Regions from separate parts of the Micromonospora sp. NPDC048842 genome, predicted to be linked through region 1. Evidence: riboswitches for the same ligand, from Rfam matches in the RefSeq annotation. Region 1 holds a riboswitch; each other region holds the start of a gene.
What was found. Region 1 has a riboswitch for cyclic di-AMP ahead of AB0C19_RS08265 (hypothetical protein). Riboswitches for the same ligand answer to the same signal wherever they lie in the genome.
Positions count from the first base shown of each region.

Region 2: linked by a shared signal. The riboswitch ahead of AB0C19_RS03805 (NlpC/P60 family protein) and the one ahead of AB0C19_RS08265 (hypothetical protein) in region 1 are both predicted to bind cyclic di-AMP.
Region 3: linked by a shared signal. The riboswitch ahead of AB0C19_RS24930 (hypothetical protein) and the one ahead of AB0C19_RS08265 (hypothetical protein) in region 1 are both predicted to bind cyclic di-AMP.
Region 4: linked by a shared signal. The riboswitch ahead of AB0C19_RS10070 (C39 family peptidase) and the one ahead of AB0C19_RS08265 (hypothetical protein) in region 1 are both predicted to bind cyclic di-AMP.

Region 1 is NZ_JBEZGK010000004.1:249,675-257,275, forward strand. It holds gene AB0C19_RS08255 (AAA family ATPase) at 1-2,023, shown strand, start outside; gene AB0C19_RS08260 (cation diffusion facilitator family transporter) at 2,130-3,047, shown strand; cyclic di-AMP (ydaO/yuaA leader) riboswitch at 3,166-3,297, shown strand; gene AB0C19_RS08265 (hypothetical protein) at 3,354-4,367, shown strand; gene AB0C19_RS08270 (hypothetical protein) at 4,509-5,018, shown strand; gene AB0C19_RS08275 (SRPBCC family protein) at 5,194-5,661, opposite strand; gene AB0C19_RS08280 (PfkB family carbohydrate kinase) at 5,853-6,830, shown strand; gene AB0C19_RS08285 (5'/3'-nucleotidase SurE) at 6,827-7,601, shown strand, end outside.
Region 2 is NZ_JBEZGK010000002.1:281,923-289,523, reverse strand. It holds gene AB0C19_RS03840 (LD-carboxypeptidase) at 1-644, shown strand, start outside; gene AB0C19_RS03835 (class I SAM-dependent methyltransferase) at 572-1,243, shown strand; gene AB0C19_RS03830 (2'-5' RNA ligase family protein) at 1,349-1,870, shown strand; gene AB0C19_RS03825 (hypothetical protein) at 1,944-2,486, shown strand; tRNA gene AB0C19_RS03820 (tRNA-Gly) at 2,503-2,576, opposite strand; gene AB0C19_RS03815 (pyridoxamine 5'-phosphate oxidase family protein) at 2,829-3,386, opposite strand; gene dcd (dCTP deaminase) at 3,486-4,064, shown strand; gene AB0C19_RS03805 (NlpC/P60 family protein) at 4,138-5,115, opposite strand; cyclic di-AMP (ydaO/yuaA leader) riboswitch at 5,192-5,327, opposite strand; gene AB0C19_RS03800 (peptidoglycan recognition family protein) at 5,563-7,545, shown strand; gene AB0C19_RS03795 (NlpC/P60 family protein) at 7,601-7,601, opposite strand, start outside.
Region 3 is NZ_JBEZGK010000020.1:102,203-109,803, forward strand. It holds gene AB0C19_RS24920 (MarR family winged helix-turn-helix transcriptional regulator) at 16-351, opposite strand; gene AB0C19_RS24925 (carbonic anhydrase) at 579-1,316, shown strand; gene AB0C19_RS24930 (hypothetical protein) at 1,373-2,392, opposite strand; cyclic di-AMP (ydaO/yuaA leader) riboswitch at 2,397-2,527, opposite strand; gene AB0C19_RS24935 (YibE/F family protein) at 2,694-4,064, opposite strand; gene AB0C19_RS24940 (heavy metal translocating P-type ATPase) at 4,427-6,454, shown strand; gene AB0C19_RS24945 (metal-sensitive transcriptional regulator) at 6,462-6,758, opposite strand; gene AB0C19_RS24950 (copper ion binding protein) at 6,853-7,062, shown strand; gene AB0C19_RS24955 (hypothetical protein) at 7,076-7,601, shown strand, end outside.
Region 4 is NZ_JBEZGK010000005.1:278,103-285,703, reverse strand. It holds gene AB0C19_RS10085 (bifunctional cytidylyltransferase/SDR family oxidoreductase) at 1-1,203, shown strand, start outside; gene AB0C19_RS10080 (CDP-glycerol glycerophosphotransferase family protein) at 1,237-2,907, shown strand; gene AB0C19_RS10075 (alpha/beta fold hydrolase) at 2,912-3,658, opposite strand; gene AB0C19_RS10070 (C39 family peptidase) at 3,782-4,630, opposite strand; cyclic di-AMP (ydaO/yuaA leader) riboswitch at 4,863-5,003, opposite strand; gene AB0C19_RS10065 (hypothetical protein) at 5,288-6,052, opposite strand; gene AB0C19_RS10060 (hypothetical protein) at 6,188-6,610, opposite strand; gene AB0C19_RS10055 (acyltransferase) at 6,703-7,601, opposite strand, start outside.

The DNA of each region.
Region 1 (7,601 bases):
CGTCCGCGCCGAGCGTGACGGCTACCGGATGGCCCGGGTGGGCACGCACGGCGCCCTGGTCGAGCGCGACGCGATGGTCTTCCACGCGGCGCAGCGGCGGCACACCCTGGACGCCGAGCACGAGGGGCTGGTCTTCGGCCGGCTGGACCTGCTCGACCGCCAGGTGCTGCACGTCGGGCGACTGGGGATCCGCGACGAGAACGCCGTCACGCTCGTCGTCGACTGGCGCGCGCCGGCCGCGGCCGCCTTCTACCAGGCCACCCCGGCGCAGCCGCTGGACGTGGTGCGGCGCCGCACCATCCAGTCCCGCGCCGAGCGGGTCACCCGGATCGAGGACGACCTGCTGGACCCGACGGCCGCCCCGGAGGGGATGACTGTCGTCGGTGACGGCGCGTTACTGGCCACCCTGTCCAAGGCCACCGGCCGGGGCATGCGCGACATCGTGGCGACCATCCAGCGGGAGCAGGACGAGGCGATCCGCTCCCCCGGCTCCGGCGTGACGATCGTCGCGGGCGGCCCAGGCACCGGCAAGACAGCTGTCGCCCTGCACCGGGCCGCGTTCCTGTTGTACTCCGACCGCAGCCGCTACGCCGGCGGCGGCATCCTGGTGGTCGGCCCGTCGTCGGTCTTCGTCGAGTACATCGGTTCCGTGCTGCCGTCGCTCGGTGAGGACACCGCGACCCTGCACTCGCTGGGCACCCTCTTCCCGGGGATGACCGCCACCCGCCCCGACCCGCCCGAGGTGGCGGCGGTGAAGGGCTCGCTGCGGATGCGCCGGGTGCTGGAGCGGGCGGCCCGCGACGCGGTGCCGGGCGGCCCGGGTGAGCTGCGGCTGCTCTACCGCGGCACGCTGCTGCGGCTGGACCGGGCCGCGCTGGACCGGATCCGGGACCGCGCGCTGCAACGCGGCGCACGACGCAACGAGGTGCGCCGGGCCGGCTTCGACGGGGTGTTCGCCGCGCTCTGGGCGCAGGCCCGTGAGCTGAGCAGCGGTCGGCTTCCGGAACAACCGGCGTTCGAGGCGGAGATCGCCGAGCGGTCGGAGTTCCGGGAGTTCCTCAAGGCATGGTGGCCTCGGCTGCACCCCCGGCACGTGCTCGGCTGGCTGGCGCAGCCGGACCGGCTGCGCCGGTACGCCGGGGGGATCCTCTCCTCGGCGGAGATCCGGCTGCTCAGCGCCGCGTACCGGAGTCTGGACTCGGCCGGGCTGACCATCGCCGACGTGGCACTGCTGGACGAGTTGGACGCGCTGCTCGGTAAGCCCGCACAGCCGGCCCGCGCGCGACGCGATCCGTTCCAGCTCGCCGGCGGCGTCCGTGAGCTGAGCACCCTCGGTGAACGGCAGCGGGCGGCCCGCGCGGCGGCCCGGGAGCGTCCGGAGGACTACCGGGACTACGCGCACGTGGTCGTGGACGAGGCGCAGGACGTCTCGCCGATGCAGTGGCGGATGATCGGTCGTCGCGGCCGGCTTGCCTCCTGGACGGTGGTGGGCGACCCCGCGCAGACCGCGTGGACCGGCGACCCCGACGAACTGGACCGGGCCCGGGACCAGGCGCTGGGCCGGCGCAAGCGACACGACTTCACGCTCACCACCAACTACCGCAACTCGGCGGAGATCTTCGCGGTGGCGGCGGCGGAGATCCGTCGGCTCTACCCGGACCTGCCGCTGCCGACCGCCGTCCGCTCGACCGGGGTGGAGCCGGTGGAGCTGGTGGTGCCCGCGACGGAGTTGGAGACCGCGACGGTGGAGGCTGCCGCCGGCCTGCTGGCCGAGGTGGAGGGCACGGTCGGGGTGATCACGCCGGTCCCCCGCCGGGACGAGGTCGCCGGGTGGCTCGGCGCGCTCGGCGCGCCGAGGTTGCAGGTGGTGACCAGCCTGGAGGCCAAGGGCATGGAGTACGACGGGGTGGTGCTGGTCGCCCCGAGCGAGATCCGGGCGGATCCGGGTGCCGGCGTGCGCACCCTGTACGTGGCGCTCTCCCGGGCCACCCAGCGGCTCACCACCATCGACCCGACCGGCTGACGTGTGCGGACTGCCGCCAGCGGAAGGCCCTGCCCGTACACTTGCACACATAGCGATGTGAGCATACATTTGACCGGGTCCCGACCAGCGGCGGAAGGTGGTTCTCGTGGGCGCAGGTCATGACCACCACCATGGGTCCGTCGCCAATGCCGCACACCAGCACCGAGGTCGACTCTGGGCGGCGTTCGGGTTGCTCGCCACCCTGATGGTGGTCGAGGCGGTGGCCGCCCTGCACACCGGCTCGCTCGCCCTGCTCTCCGACGCCGGGCACATGTTCACCGACGTGCTCGGCATCGGGATGGCGCTCGCCGCCATCACGGCGACCCGGCGGGCCACCGGCGACCCGCAGCGCACCTTCGGGCTCTACCGGCTCGAGGTGCTCGCCGCGCTGGCCAACGCCGTCCTGCTCTCCGGCGTCGCGATCTACGTGGTGATCGAGGCGATCCGCCGCTTCGGCGACCCGCACCAGGTCATCGCCGGCCCGATGCTCGCGGTGGCAGTGCTCGGCCTGCTCGCGAACATCGCCGCCTTCGCGCTCCTGCGCGCCGGAGCCCGGGAGAGCATCAACCTCCAGGGCGCCTACCTGGAGGTGCTCGGTGACCTACTCGGCTCGGTCGGCGTCATCGGCGCGGCGCTACTCATCACCGTCACCGACTGGTGGTGGGCCGACCCCCTGGTCGCGGTCGCCATCGGCGTGTTCATCCTGCCCCGCACCTGGCGGCTGGCCCGCGCCGCCATCCGCATCCTGGTGCAGGCCGCCCCGGAGCACCTCCAGGTGACCGCGGTGCACGACCGGCTCGCCGCCGTCCCCGGTGTCGTCGAGGTGCACGACCTGCACGTCTGGACGCTCACCTCGGGCATGGAGGTGGCCTCCGCTCACCTGACCATGGCACCCGGCGCGGAGGTCGGCGCGGTGCTCACCGCGGCCCGTACGGCCCTGCACGACGACTTCCGCATCGAGCACGCGACGTTGCAGATCGAGCCTGGCGCCGCTTCTGGAGCCTGTGGCTCCATCGAATGGTGACGGCGCCGTAATTTTCCGTGGCGGCGCACGCACCGTCCGTCACATCGGCTGCAGCGGCCCCACCCGCACCGGTAGGCTCGGTCCCGGCCTCCACAAGGCGGCGCCCTCCCGGCGCCGGTGGCGGTCGCCGCCTAATCGCCCAACTGGGCGAACCGGGGAACCATGTTCCTGGGGTGCATCCGCGTCAGCGGTAGGGATCTTCCGTCCCGAACCCGTCAGCTAACCCGGTCGGCGGCTGACGGAAGGACATGCGCAGTGGCACCAGCACGACCACCCGCCGCCCGACTGGCGGCCCTGATCGTCGCGATGTTCGCCCTCGGCGTCGCGCTTCCGGCCGGCACCGCCTCGGCCGCTCCCCCGACCGGCCTGCGAGCCGCCGCACCCGACTCCGACGAGGAGGGCGGCACCCCGGCGTTGCGGGCCCAACTCGAGGCGGCCAGCAAGGGCTACCTGGACGCGAAGCGCGCCCTGGACACCTCGGTGCAACGGCAGAAGCAACTCGCCACCCAGCTGACGACCATCGAGGGTGAGATCGACCAGCGCAACGGCAAGGTCGGCGAGATCGCCGAGGTGGCCTACCGCACCGGCCGGCTCGGTGCGATGTCGGCGCTGCTCAACAGCAACACTCCGGAAGGCTTCATGGACCGGGCAGCCGCGCTGGACGCGGTGGCGGCCAACGAGGACCGGGTGCTGCGCGACCTGCTGAACAGCAAGGACAAGGCGAACCGCACCCGGGTCGCCCTGGACGGTGAGATCAACGAACAGCGCAAGCAGGTCGCGGTCATGGCCAAGCGCAAGGAGCAGGCCGAACGGGCCCTGACAGTGGCCACGACACCCAAACCGCAGACCACAGCCGACGCCGGCTCCAACCGGGGCACCTCCAGCGCCAACGCGAAGGCCGCACCGCGCAACTCCGACGGCTCCTGGCCCTCCGAGTCGTGCAGCGTCAACGACCCCACGCCGGCCAACGGCTGCATCACCCCACGCACCCTGCACGCGCTCAACCAGGCCAAGGCCGCCGGATTCACCCGCTACGTCTCGTGCCACCGCCCCAGCGGCTCCGGTGAACACCCGAAGGGCCGGGCCTGCGACTTCGCGGCGCAGAAGGGCGGCTTCGGCGGGAACGCCACAGGCGGCGACAAGACGTACGGCAACAACCTGGCCGCGTACTTCATCCGCAACGCGGACCGGCTCGCCGTGCTCTACGTGATCTGGTACAGGCAGATCTGGCTGCCCAGCAGCGGGTGGAAGTCGTACAGCGGGGCGCACGGCACCCCGTCGACCGACCACACCAACCACGTACACCTGTCGGTCTACTGACCCACGCGTCGTGATGCCTGTGAGCCGTGTGCTGGCTCGCAGGCATCACGTGTGTCCGGGGCCGGGCTACGTCGCCGGGCGTACCCCTGATGTCGTCGCTCGTCGGACGACCCGGCAGCGGTCGGCGGGCAGCATCGCGGTATGCCTCGGATCCGACCCACCACCCGCAAGGCGCTGCTCACCCTGCACCTCGTCACCTCGCTCGGCTGGCTCGGCGCCGACCTGGTGCTGCTCACCCTCGGCATCGCCGTCCAGCGGGGCGCCGACCCGGCGGTGGTCTATCCGGTCACGGCCCTGGTCGGCACTGTGCTGTTCGCGCCGCTGAGCGTCCTGGTCTGGCTGATCGGAGTCGCCAGCTCGCTGCTCACCCCGTGGGGCCTGCTGCGCCACCGCTGGGTGCTGGTCAAGCTCGTGCTCACCACGGTGATGGTCGGGCTGGTGCTGTTCCTGCTCACCCCGAACCTGCGTCACGCCGGATCGGTCGGTGCCGCCCTGCCCGCCCGGGATCGCGCCGACCTGGTCATCGCGCCGGCGGTGTCGACAAGCCTGATGGTCATCGCGACGGTGTTGTCCACCTACAAGCCGTGGGGCCGGCGTTCCGCCACCCGACCGGCCCGCACGAGCCGTGATCGCGCCGCAACCACGATCTAGACGCCACCCCCGCTGAGCACGTCGCACCAAGCGCAAGCGATCTGCCCTGCTCCGCGATCTTGCACTTACTGTCCCGACATATGGGGCATTACGCCGATATAGACAACCGAAACTGCAAGATCGACGCGGCGGGGCGGCGGGCGGGGCGATGCGGCGCGGCGCGGCGCGGCGCGGGTCAGGTGGGGTTTGGGGGGGTGCTGGTTTGGTCCAGGGCCGCGCCCAGGCGGGTGGCTAGGGCTAGGTGAGCGGCCTGGGCCTGGCGGAAGGCGTAGCGGAACAGCGGCGTCGGCGCGGTCAGGGTGATCTCCACGTCGATGCGGACCAGGCCGTCCGGCTCGGCGCGCAGTCGGGTGTGGTTTCGCACCGTGGTGGCCGGCCACTGGCGGGCCACCATGACGATCTCGTCGGCCTCGCTGATCAGCACGTCCGCGTGGTAGGTGGTCCGGAAGCGCAGCGGACCGGCCGCCAACCGGTCGTTGATCGTATAGCTGGCCTGGGCGCCGGGCCGGGGCGGCACCCGGCGAACCCGCACGATCAGCGGATGCAGCTCGCCCTGCCGGGTCAGGTCGCTGAGCAACGCTGCCGCCTCGGCGGGTGAGCACCGGGCCTGGACGGTGTAGCTGAAGGTATCGCTGCTGAGCACACCGTCTCCCGCCGTCGTTTGGTCGCCCGATCGTCCCGTACCGATGTCTGGCTGGCAACGCCCCCGCGCCCTCAGCGCCGCGCCGGACCGGGCCGATGCGCCGACCTGCCACCATCTGCGCCATTAAGGTCGGTTAGTGCGAAACCTTCCCGAAGATGCCGAAGGGCGGCCAGCATGAACGGCGACGACCAATGAGTGGGCACGTGATGGTCTTCGCGCCCACTCCACAGCTGACGGTGACTGTGGACCAGCCCAACGACCACCCCGAGCTGCACCTGCACCCTGGCGGACAGGGTGTCTGGCAGGCCCGGATGGTGATCTCCCTCGGAGTCGACGTGGTGCTCTGCGCCGCCCTCGGCGGTGAGATCGGCCAGGTGCTGGAGCCGCTGCTGGTCAGCGAGGGCGTGGACCTCAAGGTGGTGGTCCGTGACTCCGGCAGCGGCGGGTACGTGCACGATCGCCGCGACGGCTCCCGGCAGGAGATCGCCGACGTGCCCGGGCAGCCGCTGAGCCGACACGAGATCGACGAGCTGTACAACCTCGCCCTCGGCGAGGGCCTGCGGGCCTCGGTGAGCATGCTCAGTGGGCCGAACGAACCGTGGCTCGTACCGGCCGACCTGTACCGACGCTTCGCCGCCGACCTCGGCGCGAACGGCGGCCGGGTGGTGGTCGACCTCTCCGGCGATCACCTCGGTTCGGTGCTGGAGAGCGGCGTGTTCTTCCTCAAGGTGAGTCACGAGGAGTTGATCCGCGACGGCCGCGCCCGCAGCGACGACACCGAGGAGCTGACCCGGGCCATGTACGAGCTGCACGCGGGCGGCGCCGAGACGGTGGTGGTGAGCCGCGCCGACCAGCCGGCGTTGGCGCTCATCGACGGGGAGCTGTTCCAGGTCGAGATGCCCCGGCTGGAGGCCGCCGACCCACGCGGCGCGGGCGACTCGATGACGGCCGGAGTGGCGGCCGTCGTGGCCAGGGGCGGGGACATTCGGACCGCGATCCGCACCGGCGCCGCCGCTGGTGCGCTGAACGTGACCCGGCACGGCCTGGGCACCGGACGGCTGGACTCGATCACCGGCCTGGTGGACCGGGTCCGGCTGGTGCCGGCGGACAGCCGGCAACAGGAGCGGACGACCCCTGACGAGTTGGCCGGCCGGGTGGTCGAGCGATGACACTCCGGGTGTTGATCACCAACGACGACGGGATCGCCGCGCCGGGCATCCAGGCGCTCGCCTGGGCCGCCCGGCAGCGGGGTCTGGACGTCGTGGTGGCCGCGCCGATGGAGGAGGCGAGCGGCACCAGCGCCGCGATGAGCGCCATGGAGCGCGACGGGCGAGTCGTCGTGAACGACCACCCGCTGCCGGACCTGGCGGGTGTGCCGGCGTACGGGGTCGCCGGCTCCCCGGGCTTCATCACGCTGATCGCCCTGCACGGGGCGTTCGGCCCACCGCCGTCGGTGGTGCTCTCCGGGGTCAACCGGGGCGCCAACGCCGGCCGGGCGGTGCTGCACTCCGGCACCGTGGGCGCTGCCTTCACCGCAGCTACCAACGGCTGCCGGGCGATGGCGGTCTCCCTGGACGTGCTCTCCGCCGGCGAGGCGACGGCCGCGAGCGGTGGCGCAGCAGTGGACGCCGCTGCCCGGGTACGCGACGCCGAACGGCACTGGGGCACCGCCGCGCGGGTCGCCCTGGACCTGCTCCCCCGTTTGACCTCCGCGCCCATGGAGAGCGTGCTCAACGTGAACACCCCGGACCTGCCACACGGGCAGCTGCGCGGGGTGCGGCGCGGCACCCTGGCCAGCTTCGGTCAGGTGCAGATGACGGTGGCCGAATCCGGCCACGGGTTCGTTCGTACCTCGCTGGAGGAGCCGGGGCAGGCCGCGCAGCCGGGCACGGACGTGGCGTTGCTGGCCGCCGGGTACGCGTCGGTGACGGCCGTCCGAG
Region 2 (7,601 bases), on a different contig from region 1:
AGGTGCACCTCGGCCCCGGGCCTGCCGTCGACGACATCCACGTTCGGTCGCTGCGAGCGGCGTTACTCACCGGGGATCGGCTGGAGATCACCGACCCGGGTGAGTCCGAGGATGTCGGAATCGACTGGGCAGATCCGCAGGCGTTGAAGTCGTTTGGGGAGCGCGAACCGACGGAGCCGTGGAGCTGGCACGGGCCGTCCCGCGCAGTCACCGGCCGCACCTGGGGTGGCTGCCTGGAAGTCATCCAGTGGATCCTGACGGCGGGACGCTTCCCGTTTCCCCCGGAGGTCCTGCACGGCGGGGTGCTGATCATCGAGACGTCGGAGGAGCTTCTCCCCGCCCGCGAAGTCGGCTGGATCGTCCGGTCACTGGGTGAACGAGGTCTTCTCAGCGCCGTCGACGCGGTCCTGGTCGCCCGTCCGCCGGTCTCCGACCACACCCGTCGACCCCCGGCCGCGGATCGGGCGCGACTTCGCGAGCAGCAGCGCGACACTGTCGTCGACGTGGTGACCCGCTACAACCCCGAGGCCGTCGTCTGCGTCGGCGTCCCGTTCGGCCACACCAGACCGCAGTGGATCCTTCCTCACGGCGGCCCGGTCACCGTCGACGGCGTGGAACGTCGCATCTTCGCCGACTACCGATAGCGGCCCTCTGCCAACTGCTGCGGGCGAGCGTCGTGCCGCCGGGCGAAAACGGTTGCGGATCCCCTCGGCGGTCGGGATCGTGCTCGGATGCCTACCGGGACCGGGTGACCGGCATCGACGCGAGCGCCACAGTGCTCCGCCATGCCCACTCACGTGCCGGCCGAGCGCAGTTTCGCCTGCACGACCTGGAGCGGCCATTGGACTTCGCCGCCGATGCGTCCTTCGACGGGATCGTCTGCGCGCTGGTCATCGGTCATCTGACAAACCGGCGGCAGTTGCTCGCCGAGATGCGCCGGGTGCTACGTCCCGCCGGCTGGCTCGTCATCTCGACCACCCATCCGACGGCTGACTGGCGACACTTCGGCGGCTCCTACTACGACGATTCCTGGGTCGACCTGCCGCACGGGCCGGGCGCTCTCCACTTCCAGCGGATGACGGTGGAAACATTCCTCGGCGAACTCCTGGACGCCGGATTCCTACTGGAGAAGCTCGTCGAGCCACGGCCGCGCGCCGAACTCCGCACGGTCGACGAAGCCGCGTACACCCGTCTCACCGAACGGCCGTCCTTCCTCGCCGCACGACTGCGGTCCGGAGACTAGGGACGGGCGCTTGCACACCACGCCTGTCCGACCTTGCTGGCGCGGACCGCCCGGCGGGTGGTGAATCCAGTGGACCGGCACCGACGGTGGTTGGAAACTGCGGGGATGGAACCGACACAGACGGCGCTCATCGTGCCGATACCCGAGGCCGAGGAGGCGGTGGGCCGGTTCCGGGCCTCGCTGGACCCGGCCGCCGGGTGGGGGGTGCCAGCGCACGTGACCGTCCTCCACCCGTTCCTGCCCCCACAGGAGATCGATGAGCAGGTCTTGGCGGTGCTGCGCGACACCATTGCCGGGATACCGCGTTTCAACGTCGCGCTGACGCACGTTGGCTGGTTTGGTGACACGGTCGTCTGGCTTGCTCCGCAGCCAGCTCGCCCGTTCCGGGAACTTACGTCGGCGGTGTGGCAGCGCTTTCCCGAGGCACCCCCGTATGCCGGGGCGCACAGCGACGTGGTGCCACACCTGACCATCGGTCACGACGCCGCCAAGCCCACGCTGAGCCACGCCGCAGAAGCCGTCTCCGCGCACCTGCCGATCACCGCAGCCATCGACAGAGTCCGGCTCATTGCCGGAACGCCCGACGTCAGCCCTTGGCGTACCGTCTGCGACTTCCCGCTGGGATGACTCCGGCTACCGGCCCGCTAATGGCCCGCCGACCCTCGCGAATCCGGTGGTCGGGTGACCGATGATGGTCGCGATGACGACACCACGAGGCGAACGCGATCAGGCCAGTCTTCAGCGGCGGCTGGACGTATTGAAGCTGCCGGTTGTGCCACTGGAACGCCATGGATTTCTGACGCCCTCGGACCGCGCGGATATGGAGAGCGAGCCTGAGGCGGTCGGCGTCGGGCCCGATGGTACGGCGTTCGCCGTCTGGTCAAACCGGATCGACTCCCGGCGCAAGCAGGTCACCTGGCATGTCGGTGGCAAGGGGATCCGGACTGTCGGTGCCATCGACGTGGAGACGGACCTTCGGGTGTCGTTCGTGCAGCCGCTGCGCATCGGCACAGACGGCGTGCGCCGCATCGGCGGGCAGTGCCGTCTCGTGCTACCTGATGGCGTCGAAGCACAGCGGCTCCGCTACACCTGCCGGAGCGGGCGACCTGCACGCCTTCACCCGAGGCACTTGGTACCGAACCAACATGGACGAGCTGCAGACTGTTGCGCTGAGTTCAACAGCGAACGCGGCGAGCGGGCATCACCCGGAACCACGGAAGCCCTGGCGGGACGTCTGTCCTGACCAGGGCTTCCGTACGTGGAGCGGGTGACGGGAATCGAACCCGCACTGTCAGCTTGGGAAGCTGATGTTCTGCCATTGAACTACACCCGCAAGCGGCACCACTGTACCCGAGTCGTCGGGCCTCTGCACCCAGGTACCCCCGCCGGCCGCAGGTGTCCGCGTACCGCTCCGCCCGGGTTGATCCACTCGACTTTCTGGAAGTCGGGGCATCCGGAGCGCTGGGACCCCGCGACTTTCTTGAAGTCGAGTTGATCACCGCAGGCGGCGGGCGCTGGACCGGCACGTACGCCCGGTGCCGGCTCCGTTACGACGGAGCCGGCACCGATGATCTTCCGGCGGTGGTCAGGCGGCCGTGCACTGGACGTCACGGCTGAGGCGGGTCGGGCGAGCCTGCGGGACGGCGAGCGGCGCTGCCACCGCCGACGGGGCGTTTGGGTCGAGCCAGACCCGAACGGCCGGCCGACTCGGCGCGAGGCCCGGAATGCCCGCGATGTGCTGCTCGCGGCGGGTGAGCATCGCCACGTCGACAGTGAACTCGAAGAGCCGCCAGTCGACCTGCGGCTCGGCCCGGGCGCTCTGCGCCAACTGGGCCACCCGGATCGGATCGTTCACCGGACGGGCGTGCCCCGCCACGTACGCCTCGTCGTCGCTCTCCTCCGCCGGGAACGAGTGCAGCGCGTAGCGGCCGTCACGTTCGAGGTCGCGACGCTTGGGCGAGTCGATGATGAAGCAGAACAGCCCCTCGGCGGTGATGACCGGGGAGACCGGATGGACGCGGGGCCCGCCGTCGGCACGGACAGTGGCCAGATAGCCGAAGCCCGGCCCGTATTGCTGGAGGAGAATGCGGATCCCGTCGGCGAGTCGGGGCTCGTCGGCGGCGAATTCGGACCAGGAAGCCATGTGGGCATTCTATCGAACAAATGTACGAGCAGCGACCTCGACGCGCTGGTCACCGGCACCGAATCCAGCCACTTTCGGCAACGCGGCTATGGTGGTCCGATGCTGCTCTCCGACCGCGACCTGGTCTCCGAGATCAAGGCCGGCACGCTGGGCCTGGAGCCGTTCGAGCCCACCCTGGTCCAACCCTCCAGCATCGACGTCCGACTCGACCGGCTGTTCCGGGTCTTCAACAACCATCTCTACACCCACATCGATCCCGCGATGCAGCAGGACGACCTGACCTCGGCGGTCGAGGTCCCCGACGGCGAGCCGTTCGTGCTGCACCCGGGGGAGTTCGTGCTCGCCTCGACGCTGGAGGTCATCTCGCTGGGTGACCAGCTCGCCGGCCGACTGGAGGGCAAGAGCTCCCTGGGCCGGCTCGGTCTGCTCACGCACTCCACCGCCGGCTTCATCGACCCGGGCTTCTCCGGTCACGTGACGCTGGAACTCTCGAACGTGGCGAACCTGCCGATCACCCTCTGGCCGGGCATGAAGATCGGGCAGCTCTGCATCTTCCGGCTCTCCTCGCCGGCCGAGCACCCGTACGGCTCGGTGGTCTACGGCTCGCGCTACCAGGGCCAGCGGGGGCCGACACCCAGCCGCGCCTGGCAGCACTGGCGCACCTGGCCAACCCGCTGAGGCCCACCCGCTAGAACCGAGACGACGAGGGCCCGCCGCGACGGATCGCGACGGGCCCTTCGAGCACTCACTGTCAGCCTGGACGGCCGTAGCTGTGGATCGGGCCGTCGTCGACCTTCTTCATCTTGACCGGCTGACCGGCCTGCGAGGCGTGCACCACCCAGCCGCCGCCGACGTACATGCCGACGTGGTGGATGTCGCTGTAGTAGAAGACCAGATCGCCAGGGCGCAGGTCGCCCTTGCTGACGTCCTTGGTCACCCGGCTCTGCGCGGCGGCGTTGTGTGGCAGCGACACGCCGGCCTTCGCCCAGGCGGCCAGCATCAGCCCGGAGCAGTCGTACGAGTTCGGGCCCTCGGCACCCCAGACGTAGGGCTTGCCGATCTGCGCGCAGGCGAACTTGACTGCGGTGCCCGCGGCGCCGCCGGGGTAGCTACCCGGGCAGGGCGCCGGGCGCAGCGGACCGCCGCCGCCGTTGCCGTACACCTTGAGGCGCAGCTTCTGCAGGCGGTCGATCTCATCGTTGATCTGCTTCTTCTTCGCCGCCAGCTGAGCTTCCGTGCGGGTCAGCTGGGCCACCATCTCGTCCAGTGGCGCCTTCTGCGCGGCCAACTGGTCGCGCAGGTCGGCCACCTGGCGTACGTCCTTCTGCTGGTTGTGCGCGAAGCGGTCGAGCATTTCGAGCTGGCCGACCACCTCGCTGGGCGACCGGCTGCCCAGCACGGCGTTGACCGTCGAGACGTTCTCACCCTTGTAGGCGCGTACGGCCAGGGCGCTGACCTTGTCCATCGCGGCGTCGACCTGGCGCTCGAGCGGAGTGATCCGGGCGGCCAGCGCGTCGGCCTGCTTGCGCTTCGCGGCGAGGTCGGTGCGGGTGGCGTTGTGCCGTTCGATGATCGGTTCGAGCTTGTTCCAGTCGGCGTCGATCTGGCGCTCGATCTCGGCGACGGACGGATCGGCGTGGGCCGCCGTGGCACTGCCGGTCAGAACGACGGCGATGCCGGCCAGCGCGGCGAGTGCGGTGGTGAAGCGGGACCAGCGTGGGCGCGGCACTATCGACACCGGGCCGGCTGATGCCGACCGCTCGGACGACGGCCGCGGGGCATGGAGTGCCACCGGGGTTCCGTACTCCTTCTTCCTGACCGCCTACCGGGTTAGCTGACGGGTTCGGGCGGGAAGTCGGCGCCCTACCGCAGTGGCTGCGGATTCACCCCGAGGGACTTGGGTCCCCGGTTCGCTCGGAAACGACTCGGCGGTGTCGGTCCGTTACCGCCCGGGCTGGGCGGAGCTGCTGTCGGGCCGACGAATGACCAGAGTAGAGACGCTTGTTACCGATCCGCAACCCGTGCGGCAGTGACACTCCGTACGGATTGGAAGAGGTCACCGACAGTGCGTGAAGAATTCTTTCCATCGGCTTCGATAGATAGAAAGGTATTGACGTGACCTCCCGGACGGCGCGATGGTGACCTGACCTCACTTCGCGAGAATCTAGGGGGTTCGATGCACCATCCAACCCTGTCGACCGGCTGGCGCGCACTGCTCGCCGCCACAGTGGTCGCCGCCGCGACCACTGTGCCGCTCTCCGTCGGCCCGGCCGCCGCAGCGCCCACCACCGACCGCCAGCAGCAGTACGCCGCTGCGGCCAGCGAGTACGGCGTGCCGGCCGTCGTGCTGCTCGCCGTCTCCTACCTGGAGTCGCGCTGGGACACCAACGCCGGCACACCGAGCACCAGTGGCGGCTACGGCCCGATGCACCTGACCGACGCCCGGCACGTGACCGCCCTGCCCGGGCGCGGCCACCACGACGCCGGCGCCGAGGACCCACGCGGCGACGACTCCCGTCCCGCCCGGGTGCCAGCGCCCCGGCCGGTCGAGGCACCCGCGCCGTCCACAGCGGCGTTGCAGACCGTCGACGCCGCCGCCACGCTGACCGGCGCCACCCCGGAGGCACTGCGCACCGACGCGGGCCTCAACATCCGGGGTGGGGCCGCACTGCTGAGCGCGTACCAGAGGGATCTGGGCGCGCCGGTCGGCGCGGACACCGACCCGGCCGCCTGGTACGGCGCGGTGGCCCGCTACTCCGGCGCGGACAGCGCCGACGCCGCCGCGGCCTTCGCCGACGAGGTCTTCACCACCATCGGCGCGGGCGAAGCCCGGGTGACCGACGACGGCCAGCAGATCACACTGCCGGCTCGCGCGGTACGGCCCGAGCGTTCCTGGCTGGACCGGCTGGGCCTGCGCCGCCTGGCCCGCCCGGACGGGGTGGAGTGCCCCCGCGCCATCTCCTGCGAGTGGATCCCGGCGCCCTACGAGGCGTTCGGCGACGGGGACTACGGCAACCACGACCTCTCCGACCGGCCCGGGCGGCAGAAGATCGAGTACATAGTCATCCACGACACCGAGGCGAGTTGGGCCACGACCCTGCAACTCGTCCAGGACCCGACCTACGTGAGCTGGCACTACTCGCTGCGCTCGGTAGACGGGCACATCGCCCAGCACGTGAAGACCAAGGATGTCGGCTGGCACGCCGGCAACTGGTACGTCAACGCGAAGTCGATCGGGTTGGAACACGAGGGCTTCGCGGCGCAGGGCACCTGGTACACCGAGGCGATGTACCGGACCTCGGCGAAGCTGGTTCGGCACCTGGCGCTGCGGCTGGGCATCCCACTGGACCGGCAACACATCATCGGCCACGACAACGTGCCCGGCACCATTCCCTCGACAGTGCGGGGAATGCACTGGGATCCGGGCCCGTACTGGGACTGGACGCACTACTTCGACCTGCTGCACGCGCCTCGACTGGACACCGGCACCCCGGCCACCGGAATGGTGCGGATCGACCCGGACTACGCCACCAACCAGCCGGCGTTCACCGACTGCGTCACCCCGGGCGTGCCCTGCGCGCCACGCGGCTCCTCGGCGGTGGTGCTGCGCAGCGCACCGTCCGCGGACGCGCCGCTGGTCAACGACATCGCGCTCCGCCCGGACGGCACCCCGAACACGATGGTCGTGTCGGACCACGGGGCCCGGGCGTCAGCCGGGCAGACGTACGCGCTGGCCGGGCGGCAGGGTGACTGGACGGCGATCTGGTACCTCGGGCAGCGGGCCTGGTTCCACAACCCGGCGTCCGCGCCGACCGCCAGTTGGACCGTCGGCGTCGTGGCCACGCCGAAGCCCGGACGGACCACCGTTCCGGTCTACGGACGGGCGTACCCGGAGCAGTCCGCGTACCCGGAAGGGGTGCCCTACCAGGCGATATCGCCTCTTCAGTACACCCTGGCCGCCGGGCAGCGGTACGCCGTCGGCGCGGTGCTGGCCGGGGAGTACTACCGGGCCAGCACCGTCGACGGCTCCTCGCCCGGCGACTGGACGGTGATTCGCGGCAAGAACCGGTACGCGCAGATCCAGTTCGGCCACCGGATCATGTACGTCGACCTCGCCGACGTACAGCTGTTGCCGTCCCCGGTGGGCGCGCCCCGCTGAGAACCACGAAGGCCCCCGGTCGGTGACCGGGGGCCTTCGTGTCGCGTGAGGTGGAT
Region 3 (7,601 bases), on a different contig from region 1:
CCCCGGTGACCGGGGTCAGGCCCGGGGCTCCGCCTTCGCTGTGGGAACGTCGGCGAACAGCGCGAGCAGGTCGCCGACCTGCCGGTCGGCCTCGGCGGGGTGCCGGAACCGGCCGGCCGGGTTGAGGGTGTATTCGTTGCGGCGCCCGACCCTGGTGCGGTGCAGGTAACCGCCTGCCTCCAGGTCGGCGACGATCGCCTGCGCGGCCCGTTCGGTCACCCCGACCTCGGCCGCGACGTCGCGTAGCCGGGCGGTCGGGTCGCGGGCGATGGCCAGCAGCACGTGCCCGTGGTTGGTGAGGAACGTCCAGTTCCGCCCGCCGCCGGTGTCGTCCGTCACCGTGCTCGCCATCGTGTGACCGCCTTTCCGGATGTCCGCCTGCCCTCGCGAGAGTCTGGTCCGCGCTGCCCTGGGAAGGTTGCCCAGGGGGTGGCCGGAGTCAACGTATGAAATCTAAATCACGCATACCTTGACGCATCTTACGGTGCGTGTGACGGTGGAGCACGAGCCAGCGCCCGCCCGCCCGGCCGGCGGAAAGCCGGCTTGACCAGGCCAGATGCGTCGAGACGAGGTGCGGGATGAGTCATACCGGGAGCTCCGGAGGTCAGCCGGGTCCGCAGCGGACCACCGACCGGGCCACCGCGCTCAGCGAGCCGACCCGGGCGTACGCCGAGCTGGTCGCCGGCAACCGGCGCTTCGTCGATGGCGCCCCACGCCACCCCAACCAGGATGCCGGGCACCGGGCCGCCGTGGCCGACGGGCAACACCCGTTCGCGGTGATCGTCGGCTGTTCCGACTCGCGGCTCGCTGCCGAGATCATCTTCGACCGGGGTCTGGGCGACCTGTTCGTGGTTCGCACCGCCGGGCACACCGCCGGCCCCGAGGTGCTCGGCAGCGTCGAGTACGCGGTGACAGTGCTCGGCACCCCGCTGGTGGTGGTGCTTGGCCACGACTCGTGCGGTGCGGTGCAGGCCGCCCGGGAGTCCGCCGCGACCGGAACCGCGCCGAGCGGTCATCTGCGCGCTGTGGTCGACGCCGTGCTGCCCAGCCTGCGCCGCGCCGAGGCCGAGGGCGTGGACGACATCGACGGCATCGTCGACATCCACATCGCCCAGACCGTCGAGACGTTGCTCGGGCAGTCTCCCGTGCTGGCCGACGAGGTGGCGCGGGGGCGGTGCGCGGTGGTGGGGGTGTCCTACCGGCTGGCCGCCGGAGCGGTGCGCCCGGTGGCCGCCGTGCCAGCCGGCTTCGCGACGTTGGCGACAGCGGCCGGATCGCCCGAGTCGACCGACCCGGCCGCGCCTGCCACAGTCTGACGCGACGAGGGCCGCTCCGCGTCACGCGGAACGGCCCTCGACGGGAATCGTGCGGGTCAGAGCAGCGACATGTGGACGTGGTCGGTGTGGTTCGACGGCCCGCTGTACGAACTCCAGCCGGTGGCCGGGAACCAGATCTGCCGGTTCCAGATCACGTAGTAGATGCCGAGCCGGTCGGCGTTACGGATGAGGAACGCGGCGACGTTGTTGCCGTACGTCCGGGTGTCGTTGTTGTGCCACGGGGAGAACCCGCTCTTCTGTAGCGACCAGTCGCAGGCGCGGCCCTTCGGGTGCTCCCACGGCCCACCGGGGCGGTAGCAGCCGACGAACCGGTTGAAGCCGGCCGCCTTGACCTCCTTGTACGCGTGCAGCGTGCGCGGCGTGACGCAGCCGGACGTGGTGGGGTCCTTCTCGCTGCACGACTGCGGCTTCCAGTCACCGTCGGCCGTGCGACCCGGGCCGATCTTCGCGACCTTGGAGGTGGCGTCCACCAGGCCGCCGGTGAAGCCCTTCCCGCCCACGAGGGAGAGCGCCTTGTCGGCCTCGCTCTTGCGCTTCGCCATCAGGGCCGTCTGCTTCTGCTGCTCCCGAACCTCGGTGTCGAGGGCCAGCTTGGCCTGCTCGGCGCGGGCCTTCACCTCGTTGACCTCGGAGAGCTTCTTCTCGTTGACCATGTTCATCTCGTCGAGCAGCCCGGCGCGCTGGACGAACGAGTCGGGAGCGTCGCTCTCCAGCAGCATCGCGACCGCGCCGATCCGGCCGGTCCGGTACGCCTGGGCGGCGATCTGCCCGACCTGCGGGGCCAACGCGTCCAGGTCGGCCTTGGCCCGGTTGACCTCCGCGGCCAACTCGCCCTGCCGCTTCTTGGATTTGTCCAGCTTGGACTTTGCGGCGGAGTAGTCGCGGTTGGCCTGCTCGATGACGTCGTTGAGCAGCTTGGGCTCGCCGTCCTCCTCGTGCCCGGACGGTGTGGGGTTCGTCGGGGCGGCGTGCGCCGGCAGCGGCCCGGCGAGCACTGTCAGTGCGGCGATCACGGCCACCACGGGTGTCAACCAGCGGCGTAGGGGTGCCGTCACAATGTTCCCTTCCGTCGACCGCCGACCGGGTTAGCTGACGGGTTCGGGGCGGAAGTGGCCCCTACCGCTGACGCGGATTCACCCCAGGTACCTGGGTCCCCGGCTCGCCGGTTGGCGATTGGGCGGTGGCACCGCAGGCGCCGCTTCGCGCCTTCATCGGTGACCGGCAGCGAGGTTACCCGAGAGTCGACCGGCTGAGCTACGCCTGGATGCCGACCAAAAGCGTCATTTCGCCATTGCGTTGAGTGACCAGTGACGCGGTTCTCAGGGTGGATGCCCGATCTGGTCACGCTGAGGAGTGTCACCATGCCGTATCAGTGCTCCTGTTCGACTCCGGCCACCGGTCGGTGGCCTCGGATGGGGGTGCGGTCCGCGTCCGGTCCGGCTCGTCGGAGCCGGCCGTTCGCGGTGAGCTGAGTGCGGCCAGAGCCTCGCTGCGGTCCGGCTGGGGCCGGGGCGCGGGAGCGCCGGTGGACGGCGTGGCATCGCCGCGCCCGGCGGCGGTCACCACCGCTGCCAGCCCGGTGGTCAACGGCACGGCGGCGATCAGACCGAGGGTGGCGACCGCGCTGCGGACGATCTCCTGCGCGAGGAACTCACTGGTGAGGATCTGCCCGATCGGCCGCGAGTCGGCGGTCAGCAGGAGCAGCAGCGGCAGTGACGCGCCCGCGTACGCCAGCACGATGGTGTTGACAGTGGAGGCGATGTGCGCGCGGCCGACCCGGGTGGCGGCACGGTACAGCTGCAACCGGGACAGCCCGGGGTTGGCGTTCGCCAGTTCGGTGACGGTGGCTGCCTGAGTGACAGTCACGTCGTCGAGCACGCCGAGTGATCCGATGATGATCCCGGCGAGCAGCAGACCGTGCAGGTCCACGTCGCCCTGGAACATCGACAGGGTGGTGGCGTCCTCGCTGCCGAAGCCGGTGAGGTGGGTCGCGGCCGTGGCGATGGTGGCGAGCACGCCGGTCAGCACCAGGCTGCCCAGTGTGCCGAGCACCGCTACCGAGGTCTGTGCGGTGACCCCGTGGGTCAGATAGAGCACCACGAACATGATCAGGGCCGCGCCGACCACCGCCACCAGCAGCGGTGACCTGCCCGCGCTGATGCCCGGCAGCACGAAGGTGAGCAGGATGGCGAAGCTGGCGGCCAGCCCGGCGAGCGCGGCCAGACCTCGCCACCGGCCGAACGCGACGATCGCGGCCGCGAAGACCACCGCCAGCCACACCATCGGGGTGCCGCGTTGGTGCTCGGCGATGTTCCAGTTGCTGACGGCGGGATCGATCGGATCGGCCAGCTCGACCAGGACGACCTCGTCGCCGACCTCGACCCGGGGCGCGCCCGGCCCGTCCGGCACCGGTGTCCGTACCTGCTGGCCGGCGGTCGGCCCGTCGTCCACCCGGACGTCGACAGCGCCGCACCGCCCGTCGCCGACCCTTGGTGTGCCCTCCGGAACCGACGGCGCCGGCGGGCACGGCTCGCTCACCACCCGGGTGACAGTCCCGGGGTAGCGCGGCACGTCCGCACCACCATCGGTCTGTGGTGACCCGCCGCGAGGCCAGAGCAGCACCGCGGCCAGCACTGTGGCGACGAAGAGAGGTACCACAGTCACGACGAGGATCCGTCGCACCCGTGGTGGGGCGGACGGAGCGGGGTGAGTGTGGTCGGCGGCCAAGGCGAGACTCCCAACGATCCGGTGCGGGATACGGGTCAGCGGGCCGGGCGGTTCACCGTTGCGGTGGAAACGCGGCCGACGGCGGGGCGGATCGCTGCCTGACGACCGCTTGATCACAGACGGTCAGTGCTCGGCCCGGTCGGCCGGGGGCGACGCCACGACGTGGCGGCGCCGGTGCCCGACTGTGCGGCGGCATACGGAGAGCCATCGCGGGAGATGCTAGCCAGCCCTCCTGGGGGTTGCAGGTCGTGGCGGAGTGTCGGGCGGCCGAACCGCTCGCGTGGCGGTCTCCGGGGCGGCATGTTGGAGCCATGCCCGCTCCGTCACCGCCCGACCCCGATCGCCAGCGACGCGCCGGACCCATGCCGCACGAGAAACACGCCGGGCACGCCGCGCACGACAAGCACGCCGGGCACGATCCGGCGATGTTCCGCCGCCGGTTCTGGGTCTGCCTGGTGTTGACCATCCCGGTGGTGCTGACGAGTCGTCTCGTGTCGGATCAGCTGGGCCTGTCCGGGAACGACGTCCCCGGTCGGGCCTGGGTGGGGCCGGTGCTCGGCTCGGTGGTGTTCTGGTGGGGCGGTTGGCCGTTCCTGGTTGGTGCGGTTCGGGAGGTGCGGGACCGGGCGCCCGGGATGATGCTGCTGGTCGCGATGGCGATCACCGTCGCGTACGCCGCGTCGCTGGCGACCAGCGTCGGCGCCTTCGACCTGGACTTCTGGTGGGAGTTGGCCGCGCTGGTCACCATCATGCTGCTCGGGCACTGGCAGGAGATGAAGGCCATCGGGCAGGCCCGGGGAGCGCTGGCGGCGCTGGCCGCGCTGTTGCCGGACGACGCCGAACGGGTGGCGGCGGACGGGCGGGTCGAGGAGGTGCCGGTGACCGGTCTGCGGATCGGCGACGTGGTGCTGGTCCGGCCGGGGGGTCGGGTGCCGGCGGACGGCAGGGTCGTCGAGGGCCGCGCCGAGCTGGACGAGTCGATGATCACCGGGGAGTCACGGCCGGTCGCCCGGTCGACGGGCGACCGGGTGGTGGCCGGCACCGTCGCCACCGACTCGGCGATCCGGGTGCGCGTCGAGGCGTTGGGTGAGCAGACCGCCCTCGCTGGCATCCAGCGCATGGTCGCGCAGGCCCAGGCTTCCGGTGGGCGAGCCCAACTGTTGGCCGATCGGTTCGCGGCCGCGCTGTTCTACCTGGCCACCGGCACCGCCGTGCTGACGGTGCTGGTCTGGACCGCGCTCGGTCAGCCGGACGAGGCGGTGGTCCGTGCGGTCACCGTCCTGGTGATCGCCTGCCCGCACGCGCTGGGTCTCGCCATCCCGTTGGTCGTCGCGCTCTCCACGGCGCTCGCCGCTCGGTCCGGGATTCTGGTCAAGGACCGGTTGGCCCTGGAGCGGATGCGGACTGTCGGCGCGGTGCTCTTCGACAAGACCGGCACGCTGACCCGGGGCGAGCACGGGGTGACCGATCTGGTGACGGCGTCCGGCGTCGAGCGGGACGAGCTGCTGCGGATCGCGGCCGGTGTCGAGTCGGAGAGCGAACATCCGTTGGCCCGGGCGATAGTGGCGGCGGCAGGCCGGGCCGGCCCGGCCCGGGCGGCCGGGTTCCGGTCGTTGCCGGGCCGCGGTGTGCAGGCGACGATCGACGGTACGGAGTATGCGGTGGGCGGGCCGGCGCTGCTGCGCGAGCTGGGCCTTTCGGTCCCGGCGGAGCTGGAAGCGGCGACCGGGCGGTGGTCGGCGCGGGGTGCCGCGGTGTTGCACCTGGTGCGGCTACCGGACGCCGTGCTCGGTGCGTTCGCGTTGACCGACGAGGTGCGTCCGGAGGCCCGGCGTGCCGTCGACGAGCTGCGAGCCGAGGGTGTCCGCACCATCGCCATGATCACTGGTGACGCTCGGTCGGTGGCCGAGGCGGTCGCGGCCGACCTCGGCTTCCGACCTGGCGTCGACGAGGTCTTCGCCGAGGTGCTGCCGGCGGAGAAGGACGATCGGGTGGCCGAGCTGCAGCGGCGGGGGTTGGTGGTGGCGATGGTCGGTGACGGGGTGAACGACGCTCCGGCGCTGGCCCGGGCGGACGTGGGTATCGCGATCGGCGCGGGCACGGATGTGGCAATCGAGTCCGCCGGTGTGGTGTTGGCATCCTCGGACCCGCGTGGGGTGGCGGCCGTGGTCCGGCTGTCCCGGGCGTCGTACCGGAAGATGCGACAGAACCTGGCCTGGGCGGCCGGCTACAACGTGGTGGCGCTGCCGCTGGCCGCCGGGGTGCTGGCCTGGGCCGGCGTGGCGTTGAGCCCGGCGCTGGCCGCGGTGCTGATGTCGGCGTCCACCATCGTGGTGGCGCTCAACGCGCAGTTGCTGCGCCGGGTCCGTCTCGACCCCGCGCCGGACTGAGCGCTTGTCAGCCGCGCTTCATCAGCCGGCCGACCGCCGCCATCATCTCGGTGGCCATCTCGTCGGCCCGGCCCTCGGCGGCGCCCTCGTGCATGCAGTGCCGGGCGTGCCCGTCGAGCAGCCCGAGGGCCACCTTGTCGAGGGCGGCCTGGATGGCGGAGATCTGGGTGAGCACGTCGATGCAGTAGCGGTCGTCGTCGACCATCTTCTCGATGCCCCGGACCTGCCCCTCGACGCGGCGGAGCCGCGCGAGCAGCTGATCCTTGCTGGCGGTGTATCCGCGGATCGGGGTGGGTGCCGTCATGTCGACAACGATAGCGTACCCCCAGGGGGTATGGTACGGTCGGTTCTGTTGAGATACCCCCACCGGGTACCGGTACCCCGAAGGAGACGAACCGATGGTCGACACGACGTACCAGGTGCAGGGCATGACCTGCGGGCACTGTGTCAGCGCGGTCAGCGCCGAGGTCGGTGCCATCGCGGGCGTGCGTGACGTCAAGGTCGACCTCGAGGCCGGCCGCGTCACCGTCAGCAGCGATCAGCCGCTGGACACCGCGACTGTTCGAGCCGCAGTCGACGAGGCCGGCTACGACCTCGTCGACGCGTGATCGGCGGGCCGGCGTGCGCACCGTGACGAGACTGGCCGGGTTCGCCGTCGGCCTGGCGGCGATCTTCGGCACGACGTACGGGATCGGCCGGGTGGTCGACCGCGCCCCGGTGGTCGAGGGCCGGCACGACGGCGATGCCGCTCCTGCGACGGGCGAGCACGACGAGACGGCCGACCGGCTCCCCGGCGGGCTGCTCGTCTCCGAACGCGGCTACACCCTCGAACCGGTCGACGCCCCGGCCGACGAGTTCGCCTTCCGGATCGCCGGCCCGGACGGCCGCCCGGTCACCCGGTACGACGTGGCGCACGACAAGCAGATGCACCTGATCGTCGCCCGTCGGGACCTCTCCGGCTTCCGTCACGTCCACCCCGAGCTGGCCCCGGACGGCACCTGGCGGGTCGACACCCCGCTGGCCGGCCCCGGGCAGTGGCGGGCGTTCGCGGACTTCGCCCCGACCGGGGGTGAGCCGCTGACCCTCGGCGTGGACGTGACAGTCCCCGGCGAGTTGACCGAACGGCCGCTGCCCGCCCCGGCGACCA
Region 4 (7,601 bases), on a different contig from region 1:
GCCACCACCCGGATCGCCCTGGACGCTGTCGGCCCGGAAGACTGCAACATCCTCTTCCACGACGCGGTGCGCCCGCTGCTCAGCGGCCGGATCGTGCGCGAGTGCGTCAACGCGCTCTGGAGCTACGACGCCGTGGACGTGGCCATCCCCTCCGCGGACACGATCATCCAGGTCGACGACAACGACTGCATCACCGACATCCCGGTGCGCTCTCGGCTGCGCCGTGGTCAGACCCCGCAGGCGTTCCGCTCCCCCACGATCCGGGCGGCGTACCAGATCGCCGAGGACGACCCGGACTTCGCCGCCACCGACGACTGTGGCGTGGTGCTGCGCTACCTTCCCGGCACCCCGATCAAGGTGATCGACGGTTCGGACGAGAACATCAAGGTCACCCACCCGGTCGACGTACACCTGGCGGACAAGCTCTTCCAGCTCGCCGCCGCGCAGGCCCCCCGACTGACCGACCACCGCAGCTACAGCGAGGAGCTGACCGGCCGCACCATCGTGGTGTTCGGCGGCAGCTACGGCATCGGCCACGAGTTGACCGAGCTGGCCCGCCGCTACGGCGCCCAGGTCTTCCCGTTCAGCCGTTCCAGCACCGGCACCCACGTGGAGCGGGCCGCTGACGTCGAGGCCGCGCTGACGACCGCCTTCGAGGCCACCGGCCGGATCGACCACGTGGTGGTGACCGCCGGCATCCTGGAGAAGGGCGCCCTCGCCGAGATGGACGAGGAGACCATGGACCGGCTGCTCCAGGTCAACTTCGTCGGCCCGGTGACCATCGCCCGCCAGGCCCTCCCGTACCTCCAGCAGACCAAGGGTCAGTTGCTGCTCTACACCTCCAGCTCCTACACCCGGGGCCGGGCCCGCTACGCGCTCTACTCGGCCACCAAGGCCGCCCTGGTCAACCTCACCCAGGCGCTCGCCGACGAGTGGGCCGACGTGGGCGTGCGCGTCAACTGCATCAACCCGGAGCGCACCGCCACCCCGATGCGGACGCGGGCCTTCGGCGAGGAGCCGGAGCACACCCTGCTCGCCGCGGAGGCCGTCGCCCAGTCGTCGCTGGACGTGCTGATCTCCGACCTGACCGGTCAGGTGATCGACGTACGCCGGGCTCCCGGTGACGGGCCCACGCCGAGCGTGCCGGCGCAGTCCGGGGCGGGTCGGGTCGAGGCACCCGCCGGCGCGACGTCCGCCAACTGACGCCGACGGCTGCGGAACCACGAACGGAGCGACATGCGCGGCGACCTGGTCCGAAAGCTGGCCGCCCGGTGCCTGACCACCGGGTTGGCCGTGCTGGCCTTCGTCGTGCTGGCGCTGACCGGCGCGACCGGCTGGGGGCTGGCGTTGGCCGTCGCCGCGCTGGCCGCCTCGGCCGCTGAGCAGCGGATCCGGCCCAGCGCCGACCTGGTGGCGGAGACCGGGTTGATCGCCGCGGCGATCCTGGTCGGCTACTCCCGGCGGCTGGACGACGGGCTCAACCTCGCGCTGGTCGCCACCGGGCTGGTCCTGCTGGGGCTGGTGCTGCTGGTGGGGCCGCTGCGCACCGCCGGCGGTCTGGAGATCCGGGCGGCCAATCTTCCGGTACGCGCCTGGACGCCGCTGATCGCCGACCGGCTCGGCACGGCACTGCTCGGGCTGCTCGCCGCCCTGGCGCTCGCCGCCGCGCTGGCCCTGCCGGCCGGTGTGGCGCTGGCCGCCAGCCTGCTGGTCGGCGCGGGCGCCGGTGCGGTCGCGCTGGACCTGGCCCGGCGACGGTTCCGGCCGCGGGCCGGTGGCGGGTCGGTGGCCGCCGCGCTGCGCCGGCACCAGCCGGAGTTCCTGCTCTACTTCTCCGCGCCTCCCGGCTCGGAATACCAGGTCACCATGTGGCTGCCGTACCTGGAACGGATCGGCCGGCCGTTCCTGGTCGTGCTGCGTGAGCCGGAGTTCCTGGCCCCGATCGCGGCGGCCACCGACGCGCCGGTCGTCTACTGCCCCACCCTGGGGGCGATGGACGAGGCGTTGGTGCCGAGCCTGCGGGCGGCGTTCTACGTCAACCACGGTGCGAAGAACAGCCACTGCGTCCGCTTCACCCAGCTCACCCACATCCAGTTGCACCACGGCGACAGCGACAAGGCGCCGAGCGCCAACCCGGTGTCGGGGATCTTCGACCGGATCTTCGTGGCCGGGCAGGCGGCGATCGACAGGTACGCACGCGCCGGCGTGCAGATCCCGGCGGACAAGTTCGTGGTGGTGGGTCGCCCACAGGTCGAGTCGATCGAGGTACGCCCGGAGCCCGCACGAGGGTTGGCGCACCCGACGGTGCTCTACACGCCGACCTGGACCGGGCACCACGCCGACGCCGACTACTGCTCGCTGCCGGTGGCCGAAAGCCTGCTGCGCCGACTGTTGGAGCGCGGCGCGAGGGTGATCCTGCGAGCCCACCCGTACACCACGCAGAACCCGGCATCGGCCCGCCAACTGGGCCGCCTGACCGAGTTGCTCGTCGCCGACCGGGCCCGCACCGGCCGCCAGCACGTGGTCGGCGCGGCGGCTCGGGAGCTGAGCCTGACCGAGTGCGTCAACTCCGCCGACGCACTGGTCTCCGACGTGTCCGGCGTGATCTCGGACTTCCTCTACTCCGGCAAGCCGTACGCGGTCACCGACATGGGCGACGAGGGCGACCGGTTCGTGGAGCGGTTCCCGCTGGCCGGGTCGGGTTACGTGTTGCGTCGGGACATGTCCAACGTGGACGAGGTGCTGACCGCCCTGCTGGACACCGATCCGCTGGCCGAGGCTCGCTGGGCCACCCGCCGCCGTTACCTGGGTGACTTCCCGGCCGAGGCGTACGCCGAGGCGTTCCTGACCGCCGCCCGCCGCGAGCTGGCACCGGCCGAGACACTGACCGCGTCCACAACGGCGTAGCCGCTCAGCGGTACGGGTGGAGCAGCGCCAGCACCGCCGCCGGGTCCTCCACGTGCGCGTTGTGCCCGAGACCCGGAAGCGTGGCCACCGGTACGCCGTACTCCTTGAGCTGTTCGTCGGTGACCATCGGGTCGTTCTCCCCGCGCGCCAGCACCACCGGCACGTCGGTCGCCGCCAGCAGCGCGGCCAGGTCGGGCTCGCCGACGGCGAAGGCGCTCGGGTCCATGGCGAGGCGCCATCGGCCGTCGACCTGGCGCAGCCCGGCGTCCACCACCGGGTGGTCCGGCGAGACCAGGCCGGCCAGCCCGGAGACCCGCAGGTAGCGGCGCGCCGCCTCGGCGCGGCTGGCGAACCAGCTCACCGGGCGGGCGGCGACCTCGGCGGCGCGGGCCAGCTCGGCGGGTGACCAGAGTGCCTTGATGCCCAGCCCGACGACAGCGTCCACCGGCGTTCCGGCGTCGCGGGCGGCGAGCACCAGGCCGACCACCCCACCCAGCGAGTGCCCGAGCACGACCAGCCGGTCGTCGGGTGCGAGGGCCTGCGCGACCTGCTGGGCGAAGCCCGGGAAGGAGTACGACGGCAGCGGCGACGCCCAGCCGTGGCCGGCGAGGTCCGGTGCCAGCCACCGCCCGGGCCAGTGCTGCTCGAGGTACGGGGCCCAGGGCAACCACACGTCCCCGGTCGCTCCCATGCCGTGCAGCAGCAGCAGGACCGGCCTGCGGCCGGCGTGACCACCCGTTTTCTCCACCACGGCCGCAGTCTCCCACGGTTCACGGCCCGGTACGAGAGCCGTCGACGCCGGACCGCGCGCACAAACGCCGCGGGCGCCGGCCCCTTGTGGAGGACGGCGCCCGCGGCGGTCAGCGTGCCCGGGTCAGGCGGAGTAGCCCCGGCTGGTGATCCAGTTGGCCAGGTCGATCGTGGTGATCCAGTACGACGGGTCGGCCGGGTTCGCCGAGTCGGCGATCCGCACGGTGCGACCGTTGTCCTTGTAGCCCACGACGGCGATGTAGTGCCCACCGCCGTAGGAGTGCCAGCTGCCGTCGGTGTCGGTGGCGTCCCCGACGACGTTCGCCACCACGCCCCGACCGTCGGTGATGGCCTTCACCACGTCGGCCTGCAGCCGGTCCATCTGGGCCGGGCTGGGCGCGCCGGGGAACATCCGGGTCCGGTACGGGGAGCCCTTCACCTCGGCGTTGAGCACCCGGGTGGTGTCCTCGGCCGAGTTGGTGCCCATCTCGGTGGTGCCCAGCTCGGCGCCGAGCTCCTCCTGGGTGCGGTCGATGCCGGCGGCGCTGAGCGCGTTCCGGGTGGCCGCCGGGCCGCAGTTGTAGTAGGTGTTCTGCGCCTCGTAGTCGTAGTCGAGCACCTTGGTCGCGGGCGGCTTCGGCCGCTCCGGCTTCCGGGTCAGGTCCGGGTTGCTGCTGGCCTTGGCGGCGGGCGACGCGGCGGTGGTGGCCGGGGCGGCAGTGGTCGGCGCGGCGCTGGCCGAGGGGGACGCGTCCCGAGCCTCGCCGCGGGAGGCGGCGACGTCGCTGCGCATCTCGGCGACAGTGGTCGCGGTGCGCTGGCCGGCCGGGGCGTCGTCGGCAGTGGTGAGCAGGGCGCCGGTGGTGGTGGCGATCGCGAGGGCCGCGGCGGAGGCGGCGACGATCTGGTACGGGCGCTCGGTGGCGAGGCGGCGGAGCTGACGCTGCAGGGTGTGCTTCACGGGGTCCTCCACGGATCGGGGGGAGAGCGGCACACCGGGGCCGGACCGGTATCCGGGCAGGCGCCAGCGCACGGACCGTGGTCCGCGGATGGTGAACCGCTCAGGGGAACGCCCGGCGCGGCCGGGCGGGGAAGGCGATGACCCGGGGGTCAGCTCACCGTCACTGGACGAGTGAGCGGGTGCACCGCCGCGCCGTGGAGGCGAGGGAACAACCGAGGGGTGGAAAGGTGCTGCACGAGGATGGGACTCCTTCCGACACCGCCTACCGGGTTAGCTGACGGATTCGGGCGGGAAGACGCCCTACCGCGGGCCGTGGCTCGCGGATTCACCCCGGACTTACTGGTGGGTCCCCGGTTCGTTGATCACGATTAAGCGGGTCGATGCGGCGTCGCGTCTTGCGATCGGTTACCGCACCGGACGGGACGACACTACTGGCGTCTCAACGCCCTGCCAAGCCAGGTTCACCTGCGTAAACCCCAATTGGCGCGACAATTTCTGCGCGTATTGCCGCTGATGTGACTCGATGGGACAACGGGTTACGGCGACACCTCCGGGCGACAACCGGACAGGCCGTAAAGAACGCGCCCACAATCGCGGGAACAATCCCGCCGACTGCGTCGGACGTCCGCTTTCGTGATTGGGTGAGCGGCCTCACATCACGGATTGGGCTCAACCCACCCGGGCCGGGCGCCACAGTGCCACGGGACGCAGCGCCCCGGCCACCGTGCGGCGCGCGGGGACCAGGGTCGGGCGTAGCCGGGCCGCCGCCGCGTACGCCTCCTCGGCGAGGGCACGAGCGGACTGTGCGGCCAACTCCGCGTCGCGCCAGGCGGCCCGCTCGCCGTCGGCGGCCACCTGGTAGTCGGCCAGCCGCGCATCCCGGACCACCCGGCTGATCAGCACCTCCTGCTCGACCGGGTGTCGCCGGGGATCCCAGCCACGCCGGTGCCCGAACACGTCGCCGAGCTGCGCCATTGTCAGGTCGCCTCGCCAGTACGCCGCCATCGCCGCCCGGTGCAGATAGCGTTCCCGAGCGGCGTACTCGGCGGGGGTGTGCGGGGTCTGCGGGGTGGGCAGTGCCCCGGCGTCGGCGAAGCGACGCGCGGCGGTGTCCGCCTCGTCGTACCCGGTCCAGGCCTGCTCCAGTTGCTCCTGAGCGGTCAGCCAGGCGGCGCGCCGCCGCTGGGCGGTGGTGGCCGCGCCGGCCGCGGCGACGGCCACCTCCTCGGCGTAGCGACGCAGGTCGACGGCCTCGGCGGCGGCCACCTCCCGAGGCGTGGGCCCGGCCGGGAGCGGGTCGTCAGTGGGCCGGTCCCGTTCGGGGCGGGCGGCCAGCACGGTGAGCAGGCCCAGGGTCAGCAGGAACAGCGTCGACCAGATGGCGGCGGCCCGCGGCATCTCGGTCACGAACTGGTAGAAGACGACGGTCTCCATGGTCGGCACCTCGGGGAGAGAGCAGTGCGATGGGGAGCCGCGCCGATCAGCGGGCCGCTGTGGGCCACGGGTCGGCGGGTCAGGGAGCGGGTGGGTCGACAGGGTGCGCGGTGACGGGACGGTCGTCCCGGTGGCTCAGCGTCCGGGTGGGGCCCGGGAAGCCCGACCGCTCGTACCGTCGACGAGGGGCAGCCGGTCAGATTCGGCCGCGCGGACCGGCAGCACGCCGGCCGCGATGGTGCCCTGATCACCGGGGAGCGCCACCGGCGTGTCGACCGACCAGGTCGGGACCGGCTCCTCGGCGGCCTCCGGCGGTATCGCCGGGGCCGGGCGGGCCACAGTGGGCGCACCGCAGTGCCGGTACGAGGCCGCCAGCGACCCGGCGGCGACCGAGGCCGGCACCGCGCTCGACGTCGGCACCGGGCCGGGTGTTGGCGTGACGGCCGTGGTCGGGCCTGCGCCGAGCGCCAGGGCCGCGACGACGGCGAGGCTGGTCAGCACCCGAGTCGCCCAGCGCGCCACCCACCACAGCGGACAGGTGAACGCGACCGGAAGCACGTCCCAACGGTACCGTCGCGCAGACCCGGGCGCACCGGCCACGGGCGTGTCGGATCACGCCGCGCCGACCCCGTTGACCAGGGTGGACGTTGTCAGCGCAGGTCGACGTACGTTGATCGACCGTCAGCCTGACCGACCTCGTCGGCAGGTCCGTCGACCTCGCCGCGGGCGCTGCTTCCGGGTTCCCGTGCGTCGTCGTCACCTGCGGCGCGTTGTCGGGGGACGGGCGCCGGACGGGCCGCGCGGCGCGGCGCGAGCCGGCGCATCATCGGGGTTTCGACGAAGCGGTGCAGCAGCCCGGCGAGGACCAGGTTCGCCGCCAGGAAGCCGAGCACCACGGCCGGGCCACGCCAGCCCGCGAAGCCGATCCCCCAGGTCCCGCTCCAGCGCAGCACGCTCGTCATCACCAGCACGTGCACCAGGTAGAAGGCGAACGAGACCTCACCGAGCCAGACCAGCGGCCGGGACCGCCACGGCGAGCGCCGACCCCGCACGTCCGCGTCCGCGGCAGCGGTGATCACCAACAGGTACGCGACGGCGAGCAGCGTGGTCCACAGCTCGGCGCGGATCCACTGCGCTGCCGCCACCCAGGTGACCAGGAAGATACCGCTGGCCACTGTCAGTCCGGGACCGCGCCAGAGCCCTCGGCGCATCAACTCGGCAGCCACCGCGCCCAGCCAGAACTCCAGCGACCGCACCGGCGGGAAGATCTGGGTGAACCACCAGCGGCTCACCTCCGGCACCAACTCCTGCGCCGGCCAGAGCGCGAGGATGAGCAGCGGCAGCGCGACGACCAGCGCCCAGAGCAGCTTCGGTCGGGCCCGGCGCAGCAGTGGCAGCGCCAGCGGCAGACACAGGTAGAAGAAGAACTCGCAGGACAGCGACCAGCTGACGGTGTTGATGCTGTAGAACCAACCAGGCCGAGGGTCCCACGCCTGCAACAGCAGCAGGTTCTCCAACGCCGCCGCCGGCAGGACCGGGTCGGCGAACC